Candidatus Kuenenia stuttgartiensis: one gene and its partner. The protein of the gene in region 1 interacts with the protein of each later gene in a pairwise test. Links are inferred from orthologs where the notes say so. Each region holds a gene or a part of one and is shown on either strand. Other genes may lie near its edges.

Region 1 (5,027 bases):
CTTTTGCCATTAATACCGGATCATCCCCGCCACTTATGATAGCAGAAGGACCATTTAGCAAACCAACTATTGCCGTCTTGCCTATTTTCTTAAACGCAACCGCTGCAAGAGAATTTTTAACAACCTCCATAAGTATCTTCTTCTGCCATAATTCATTTCGCAACTGATTAAACTGCAAAGCAGTGATACCTCTATAACCAACTACCAGATAGCTACTCTTATCATCATAACGAGAAATCAGTTCTTTTATTGTAAGTTCTTTTAATTCATTTGGCATTGTTCTGTCTATTCCCTTAGCTACACATTTTAAAATTAAATTTGCAACATTACGCCAGGACTCATCGTCGAAGAAAGTGAAACCTTCTCTATATACATCCCTTTTGCAGCCGATGGACGCAAGTTCAATATATGTTTAATAAATGTGTTTATATTGTCGGCAAGATCTGCAACGGAAAACGACAGCTTTCCAGCAATTGCATGAACATTTCCACCAGCATCATTTCTAAACTCAATTTTACCTGCTTTAAACTCCCTAACAGCTGTTTCTACATCGTCGGTTACAGTTCCCGACTTGGGAGACGGCATTTTACCCTGAGGACCTAACACTTTACCTAATTTACCAACTATTCTCATCATATCCGGAGTAGAAATTGCGACGTCAAAATCCCCCCATCCCCCCTCAACCTTTTTCACCAGATCTTCAGCACCAACCTCTTCAGCTCCTGCATCTTTCGCAATAGTTGCTTTTTCTCCAACGGCAAAAACTATCACCTTTAAACTTTTGCCAATACCCTTCGGCAAAGATATAGCACCTCTAACAAGCTGGTCTGATTGTTTTGCATCGATACCCAACTTAATTACGACTTCGACACTTTCATCGAACTTTGCAGTCTTAAAAGATTTAAGATGTTTTAAGGCATCCTCTAATTCGTATTTTTTGTTTATATCTATATGTTTTAAAGATTCTAAATATCTTTTACTTCTTTTTAGCATTTTATAAATCCTTCTGATTAAACACAACTTCTCCCATTTTCATACACTAATCCACAATTTTAAGCCCCATAGTATGAGCAGTTCCTTCTATTATCCTCATTGCACTTTCTAAATTACTAACATTTAAATCTGCCAACTTTCTAGCTGCTATTTCCCTGATTTGTTGTTTGTTAACTTGCCCAACCTTCTGCCGATTTGGCTCTGGCGAACCTTTAACAATACCTGCGGATTGTTTTAATAGCACAGAAGCAGGCGGAGACTTAATTATAAAGGTAAACGTTTTATCTTTAAAAACAGTAATCTCTGCAGGAGTTAAAATTCCCTGCAAATCTTTCGTTTTATCGTTAAACTGCTTCACAAATTGCCCGATATTTACTCCATGCTGCCCAAGTGCCGGACCAACCGGAGGTGCAGGGGTTGCCTGCCCTGCCGGACACTGCAACTTGATTTTAGCCAAAATCTCCTTTGCCATTACATTCTCCTACCTTTAAATTGACTCTACTTGCCAATATTCTAATTCAACTGGCGTTGCCCTTCCGAACACGGTAAGCATAACCTTAACGCGGCCACTCGCAGGCAAAACCTCTTCAACTATTCCATCATAATTCTCAAACGGTCCTTCTTTTATTCGTACCTTCTCGCCTTCATTAAATTCGATCTTTGCACGCGGCCTTTCTTCTTTCTGATCCAGATCAGAAAGAAGTTTTTCAACCTCATATTTGGTCATAGGCACAGGCTTACTCTGGCCGCCAATAAATTCCCCTGTGCCTGAAGTTTCGCGAATCGTAAACCAAACTTCCTTTGGAATTTGACCTTTTTCGTCTACCTCAATCTCTACCATTATGTATCCTGGATATATTTTGCGGTCAGATACCCTCTTCTTACCACCCTTAACCTCAGAAATTTTCTCACTCGGCACCAGTACATTTGTAATCAGGCTCTCCATACCCTGTGCTCTTATACGCTCTACTAAATTGTCCCTGACTTTATCTTCTCTATTGCTTTGCACACGCAAAACAAACCATTCCTTTGGCATCTATTTATAAACCTATAAAAACCTAAAAATTTCACGTCTAAAATTCAATGCGATTGCATCGCGTATAATCAAGGAATGAGTAAAATGCGCCGAAAAACCCATCAAAAGTACGTCAATCAGCACACAGGCTTTATAGTACTCCAATATACTCCATGAAGAAGGAGACGACCCAGTCTACACCTAATATAAAAAATCCTATGATTACCACAGATATAATCACAACAATCGTGGAGCCAACCAACTCATATCTTGTAGGCCATGATACTTTCTGAAGTTCATTTTGAGTTTCAACTAAAAATTCTACTGCTTTTTTTCCGCCTTCATCAATAGGCCTCAGCCCGGTTTTAAAGCCAGCAACCAAGATACAAATCAGATACCCCAGAAAAACAAAAAGCGCAACCGAACAAATTAATCCCCATGTAAGCTCAATATCTACAAGGGGAACCCTCGCATTTTCAAATATATTTGGCAATCCTATCAAGACATTGTACAACGAAATGGAAGCAAACAACGCTAGCAACCCTAACGCAATACCAACAACTATCCTGCTATAAGATCCTTGGCCCTTCTTATGAATAACAAACAATGACATTAGCTTATCTTATTACTCTTGATCTAAGATTGAAAATAATTAAATGGCAGGTCTGGAGGGATTCGAACCCCCAACACCCGGATTTGGAGTCCAGTGCTCTACCAATTAGAGCTACAGACCTTTAGTTACACCCAAACACACAGAAAACTACTTTTTATATTCTTTGTGGAACACATGCCTTCCACAGTTCTTACAAAATTTCTTCAATTCCAACTTTTCCGCCTGCTTTGCCTTTTTAGGCGTTCTGTAGTTCCTGTTGGAACATTCACGACAAACCAGGGTAATATACTCTCGCATCAACAAACCCTCAAAACCACATTATAATTTATTCAACAATTTTTGTAACGACACCTGCACCCACTGTCTTCCCACCTTCCCGAATTGCAAACCGCAGCCCCTCATCCATAGCTATCGGCGTTACCAATGCTACATTGATCTTCACGTTATCTCCAGGCATCACCATCTCCGCACCGCCTGTCAAAGTTACCACCCCGGTCACGTCAGTCGTCCTAAAATAAAACTGTGGTCTATATCCATTAAAAAAGGGAGTATGCCTTCCTCCCTCTTCCTTAGTCAATATATACACCTCCGCTTCGTATTTAGTATGCGGCGTTATACTGCCGGGTTTCGCTAACACCTGACCACGCTCCAGATCATTCTTCTCCACCCCCCGCAGCAACAATCCCAGGTTATCCCCTGCCTGTCCCTCATCCAACGTTTTGTTAAACATTTCCACACCAGTAACCACAGACTTCTTTATATCCGGCTTAATCCCAACAACATCTACTTCATCTCCTACCTTCACTCTACCCTTCTCAACCCTGCCTGTTCCAACTGTACCACGCCCTTTTATGCTAAACACATCTTCCACGGACATCAAAAACGGCTTATCTATTTCCCTTACAGGATCGGGGATGTAAGTATCCACCGCATCCATTAGTTTCAATATCGGACCACAACTCGCACATTCAGCACCTCCACATCCACACTGTGCCGCCTTCAGCGCAGAACCCTTCACTACAGGTATCTCATCCCCAGGAAAATCATATTTACTCAATAGCTCCCTTATTTCCATCTCTACAAGTTCCAACAGCTCCTGATCCTCTAACATATCCACCTTATTCAGGAACACCACAATCCTGGGAACTCCCACCTGCCTTGACAACAATATATGCTCGCGGGTCTGCGGCATCGGACCATCCGGCGCACTTACAACCAATATCGCTCCATCCATCTGCGCCGCACCTGTTATCATATTCTTTACATAATCTGCATGTCCAGGACAGTCCACATGCGCGTAATGCCTCTTCTTCGTCTCATACTCCACATGCGATATCGCTATCGTTATACCTCGTTCGCGCTCTTCAGGAGCCTTGTCAATTGAATCAAACGGCCTATCCTTCGCCAACCCCTGCTTCGACAATACATGCGTTATTACTGACGTCAGCGTTGTCTTACCATGATCCACATGCCCTATCGTACCTATGTTTAAATGCGGCTTTGTTCGCTGAAATACTTCTTTAGCCATGCGCTACCCCTTTTATCTTAATATTTTCACCATTATATAATTGCCCAAAATATATTTCCTTAAAAACTCCCACTACACATATCCACAAACTAGCAAAGACCACGACACTGCATATCAAACGCAAGCGCTGCCTGCATTTTATCTGGAGCTGCTGATGGGATTTGAACCCATGACCTCGTCCTTACCAAGGACGTGCTCCACCACTGAGCTACAGCAGCAATTGCTCATTATTCAACAAAACTATAGATACCGTTATATTTAAACTATACATACTTTTTCAAAAAAGCCAGAATTTATCAAATATAACAAAAAAAATATAAATGTCAAACAAAATAAGCCGAAACCCACAAATTATCTAAGCAATCCAAAATTAAGTAATATCAAAACATCAATTGCATCCAAATTGTTCGGCAAAAATACTTCCGTCTGAAATGATTTACATTGATTAGGAAATATTGCAAAAGTAAAACTTTTTACATTTTAAACCCTTGCATACTTAAACATGGCAAGATTAAACTTAGTGCCGCTGAAGAATTACAACATACATTAATAATGCAACGTATACGATATTATACGTACCATGTTGAACGAAAGACTTTCTCGATAATTATAAAATTTTATACGAATTTTTCAAAAGCGGGCGATGGGAATCGAACCCACATGACTAGCTTGGAAGGCTAGGGCTCTACCATTGAGCTACGCCCGCAAACAAAGCATCATTTATGACATTTTTTCAAAAGACATCAAAAACCAAGATAGTTTGCGAAACCTAGATATTATTCAAAAAAAACGAATATTTTGCTGTCAAGCCAATATGGCAATATGTTCCAGAAGAACCTCTTTTTAGTTTCCCTCCCCAACAACCCCAAGAAAATGTC
Region 2 (5,136 bases), 830 kb from region 1 along the record:
AGCTTGCGAAGCTTAAAAGCACGTATGCAGACGCCTTGCCGAATCTCTTAAATCAGGATACAGGGAAAATCCATACGACCTTTAATCAAACAGTGACGTCAACTGGCCGCCTCAGCAGCAGTAATCCAAATCTTCAGAATATTCCGGTCAAAACAGATATTGGCAAACAAATTCGCAGGGCGTTTATTCCATCCGGAAAAAACGCAGTGTTCTTGTCGGCGGATTATTCGCAAATCGAGTTAAGGATACTTGCACATTTTTCTGAAGATACGGCGCTGATGGAGGCGTTCAGGGAAGATTTGGATATTCACGCTGCGGTGGCGTCCTCCATTTATCATGTTCCTCTGGAAAACGTAACGACAGAAATGCGGCGCAATGCGAAAGCGATAAACTTTGGCATTATTTACGGACTTAATGAATATGGGCTTTCACGGGATACCGGTCTTTCATTAAATGATGCAAAAGATTTTATCGATGCATATTTTACTTTGTATCAGGGGGTGCGGGAATTCAGGGATAAGGTAGTCGAAGAGGCGAAAGAAATGGGATATGTAAAAACACTTTTTAATAGAAAACGTGCCATTCCCGATATTAATGCAAAGAATAAACGGTTCAGAAACCTCGCGGAGCGTATTGCCATAAACACGATAATTCAAGGCTCCGCCGCTGATTTGATAAAGGTTGCAATGAACAATATTTATTCAAAATTGAAATGCGGGGATTATGAAGCACGCATGCTGCTGCAAATACATGATGAACTGCTTTTTGAAGTAGGGGTACAGGCGCTGGAGCAGACTCGTATAATGGTGCAGGAAGAAATGGGGCATGCCGTAACGCTCAGGGTTCCCGTTAAGGTGAATATCAAGACGGGGAAAAACTGGATGGAAACATAGTGCGCAACAGACCAAAAATTATTGGCATAACAGGAGGCATCGCCAGCGGAAAAAGTGCCATTGCCCGGATGCTGGCTTCGCTGGGAGCGGCACACATCGATGCCGATGAGATGTGCCATACACTGCTTTTAAGAGATGAGATTAAAAAAAATATAATAGAAACATATGGCAATACGGTGAAAAATGGCTATGGCGGAATAGACCGCAGACAACTGGCAGAGATCGTATTCAGGGATAAGGCCGGTTTGGATACTTTATGCTCGATATTGCATCCCATTATTATAAAACAAATCTATGCAAAAATTGACGACATAATACATCGCGGCAAAAAGCATGCTATCGTTATCGATGCTGCTTTATTAGAAGAATCGGGGCTTTCAATGGTATGTGATTATGTGGTATTTGTAAATACCGGCAAAGACCAACGGATAAAGCGAAGTCAAATCAGCAGGCACTGGAGCAAAGGAGAATTGGAAAAAAGAGAATCTTTCCAGATGGATCTGCAAGAGAAGAAAAACAAGGCGGATTATATTATTGATAATAATTTCTCGGTCGATAATACATTTCTGCAAGTCAAAAAATTCTGGCAACTTTATATAGAGGATAAATAGTTATGAAAGGTAAGGAGACAATGAATATGGTCTTGGACAGTAAAAAAGAAATAGAAGTAATAGATAAAGAAACAAATGAAAAATATGAGGAAATCAAACGCGGCAAAATGCACATAACAGAACTGCAAAAGAAAACAATCAAGGAATTACAGGATATCGCCAAGAAGGAAGGGCTTAAAGAATACACGGGATTAAAGAAGCAGGAACTGATCTTTAAAATCCTGAAGGAAAGAGTCAATCAAAATGGTCTGATGTACGGAGAAGGCGTAGTGGAGGTGCTTCCGGAGGGTTTTGGTTTTCTCCGTTCACCTGACTATAATTACCTGCCTTGCCCGGACGACATCTACATTTCGCCTTCGCAAATACGCCGTTTTGGCATTCGTACCGGCGCTGTTGTATCAGGGCAAATAAGGCCACCAAAGGATTCAGAACGGTATTTTGCATTGTTGCGTGTTGAGGCAATAAATTTTGAAAATCCGGAAATGATGGGAGATAAGATTGTTTTTGATGACCTGACTCCCCTTCACCCAACTGAAAGGCTTTTTTTAGAAAAAGATCCTGCTGAACTTGAGACAAGAATTATGGATTTTGTTACGCCTATCGGCAAAGGCCAGAGGGGTTTAATCGTAGCGCCTCCACGCACGGGGAAAACAGTGTTGCTTCAAAAAGTAGCAAATAGTATTACAAAAAACCATCCCGAAGCGTATTTGATTATCCTGCTCATCGATGAAAGGCCGGAAGAAGTTACGGATATGGACAGGTCGGTTGATGCGGAGGTTATAGGATCTACCTTCGATGAGCCGGCAAGCAGGCATATTCAGGTTGCGGAAATGGTAATAGAAAAGGCAAAACGCATGGTGGAATATGGCAAAGACGTTGTTGTGCTGCTCGATTCCATCACAAGACTGGCAAGGGCATACAACACAGAGATTCCCCACAGTGGCAAAATACTGTCCGGCGGTGTGGATGCAAGTGCCCTTCAGAAACCTAAAAGGTTTTTCGGGGCTGCAAGAAACATTGAAGAAGGCGGCAGCCTTACCATCATTGCAACCGCACTTGTTGATACGGGAAGCAGGATGGATGAGGTTATTTTTGAAGAGTTCAAGGGCACTGGCAATATGGAGCTTCATCTTGACAGGAAGCTGGCAGACCGCAGACTGTTTCCCGCAATTGATATTACCCGTTCAGGTACCCGCAAAGAAGAGTTAATTGTTAATGCAGACGAAATTAAACGCATCTGGATACTCAGAAAGGTGCTTAACGAAATGAATCCTATAGAAGCTATGGAATTATTAAAGAACAGGCTTTCAAAAACAAAAACAAATGCCGAATTTCTGATGACGATGAATATTAGCGGACTCTAACGGGGTGAATCTTTACAACAGTTTATTAATACACGCCTTCAAAAAATAAAAACGCTTTTTTCTGTACCTTCCTTTTACCAATTGACCCTTATTGAAAAATAACGGGCATATCTCAATGAAGAAAGTATGCAGCACTGAAAATTGGCACGAATAGGGGCATTATGCGAGTGTTCTGTTAATTTAGCCACCTTCCGTGATATTGCCTTTCATAAAGAACAAGGCAGTATGCCTAACACTTTAAATAGCGAAGAGAAAAGATGCAACAACACGGTCATATATTTTTTTAATGGTAACGGATGGAGCCCATGCACTCTGTCTCCTAATCAAGGGGGGAGCATTCCCGATTTTTTGTAAAAATGTCATTTAGCAGGGGGAGAGAATAGTAACTCAAGCTTCCAGCTTGAGGGCAAAATGCCACAAGCAGGATGCTTGTGTTACAATGTACAATTAGTTAACCAAAAAATCGGGAATGCTCCTGTTGTTCAAACAATGTCCCCCGCTGGCGGGGGTTCAGGGGGTGGACTGGATTTCTCCATCGATTCAACTACCCCTTTATTATGAAAACAAACTTGCCCCTCTTTCCTACGCTCCGCACACGGGTCAAATGGACAATTTTATCCTGTTTCGTGACATGCATTTCCACGCAAAGCTTAGGAATTAGAAGAAAAACTTATGGCTATTCATGTTATAAACCTTCCAGATTTCCTCCGCAGACAATTCCACCCCCTTATTCCCCCGCCAGCGGGGGACAGGCTTGTCACATCCCTTGCAGCGTAGTTTTGCCCCAATCACACAAACGGTTATAAAAAATCAGGAATGCACCCCTTCACAAATTTGTCTATCTGATACTATCGGCTCCTGAGACGCGTCAGATATTTGATTGTTTATTTTCCTTAAAGACATCGGGTGCATGGTGAAATATACGGCGCGGCCCGTCAGCTCTGTGTATGTCATAATATTTCACATTGTCAGCCATAAGTCTGTCCATGTCTTTTGCGTTCTCCGTCTTCTCTGCGGTATACCAGTGTTATGAAATTTTCAGGCTGGATATTTTTTCAAGATTTTGTTGCGCCTCTGCGTAATCAACGTCTATTGCCAATGCCTTTTCAAAGCAGTGCCTTGCATCATCATGCATTCTTTTCCTGAAATACAAAACGCCCAAATTGTTATAAATAGTGGCGTCAGCATTGTGTAATTCAACTGCCTTTCGGAAAGCAGCAATGGCATCGTCTACCTTTTGGGTATTTATGTATGAAAGGGCAAGATTGTAGTATGCGTCATAAAGGCGGGAAGTTTCTTCCGGCGGTAATTGTTGCTTGGGAGAAGGGCTTGTTTCGATGGCTTTTTTATATGCATCAATCGCTTCGTTGTAAGCACCACTTTGAAATGAAGCTTCCGCTCTATTAAATAGTCCTCTAATTTGTTTTTCCCGGTAAATTTTTATTCCCCGTTGTAAAACAACATTTCTTGTATAATCCATTACCTCTTTTCTACCGAATGTGGTTGACGAGCCATCTTCCCTCCAGGAATATTCACAGGTAATTTTCCTGATATGCGCAAATTGGAATTTTGTTGACATCCTTATCCATAAATCCCAGTCCTCGTGAGCACCAAGCGTTTCATCAAATATTCCTACAACGTCAATGCACGATTTATAATGCATAATACAGGGCGTCGGTATAAAATTACCCGTAAGGATACGATCATAGTCAAAGTCAAAAGAATAAGGTATCTCTTTGTTTTTTGTTATATATTTTCCGTGTTCCTTCTCTTGAAATGCCCTGTAAGCATCTGTATAAGCAACTTTATAAGTATTGTTTGTTTCCAGAAAGCTGACCAGTGTTTCAATATGGTCGGGATAAAAAATATCATCATCATCAAGATACGCAATATATTTACCAGAAGCATGTTTTATTGCAGTATTTCTTGCAGCAGAGCGATCTTTATTTATATTGTGAACGAAATATTTGATAGATAATCGATCCCTGAATGTATCAATGACATTTAGCACATCTATTCCGGCGTCGTTAACTACAATGGTTTCAATAAACTTGTACGTTTGTGCGACAATACTCTCCAGTGCAATCTTCAGGGTGCCTGGTCTGTTGTAAGTGGGAATAATGATGCTGACTAATGGTAACTTCGCGATGGGTTTCTCTTGGATATCCTTTAACTTTTTATATTTTTCTTGAATAACAAGTGTTTCTTGTTGGGTTAGTTCCTGGTTTCTATATTCTGCACTTTGTGGAGATCTTAGATATAATCCCA

The links. The genes of interacting proteins can lie anywhere in the genome.
Region 2: the proteins of nusG (region 1) and rho interact in binary tests that used the Escherichia coli proteins (3 or more experiments, as listed by UniProt). The link is inferred for Candidatus Kuenenia stuttgartiensis from one-to-one orthologs.

What each region holds. Positions count from the first base shown.
Region 1 is NZ_LT934425.1:3,004,437-3,009,463, reverse strand. The notes cover bases 256-3,107. They hold nusG (transcription termination/antitermination protein NusG), read right to left. Parts: upstream 2,030-3,107; coding sequence 1,481-2,029; downstream 256-1,480. Other genes in these bases: tuf (elongation factor Tu), read right to left, coding at 2,947-3,107; rpmG (50S ribosomal protein L33), read right to left, coding at 2,769-2,918; secE (preprotein translocase subunit SecE), read right to left, coding at 2,160-2,621; rplK (50S ribosomal protein L11), read right to left, coding at 1,040-1,465; rplA (50S ribosomal protein L1), read right to left, coding at 313-993. Also shown: more of rplJ, read right to left, coding at 1-255; more of tuf, read right to left, coding at 3,108-4,149. UniProt on the Escherichia coli protein: Part of the processive rRNA transcription and antitermination complex (rrnTAC). The complex forms an RNA-chaperone ring around the RNA exit tunnel of RNA polymerase (RNAP).
Region 2 is NZ_LT934425.1:2,170,773-2,175,908, reverse strand. What follows is about bases 742-3,687. They hold rho (transcription termination factor Rho), read left to right. Parts: upstream 742-1,506; coding sequence 1,507-2,868; downstream 2,869-3,687. Other genes in these bases: coaE (dephospho-CoA kinase), read left to right, coding at 893-1,504; polA (DNA polymerase I), read left to right, coding at 742-893. Also shown: more of polA, read left to right, coding at 1-741; KSMBR1_RS09980 (glycosyltransferase), read right to left, coding at 3,896-5,136. UniProt on the Escherichia coli protein: Facilitates transcription termination by a mechanism that involves Rho binding to the nascent RNA, activation of Rho's RNA-dependent ATPase activity, and release of the mRNA from the DNA template.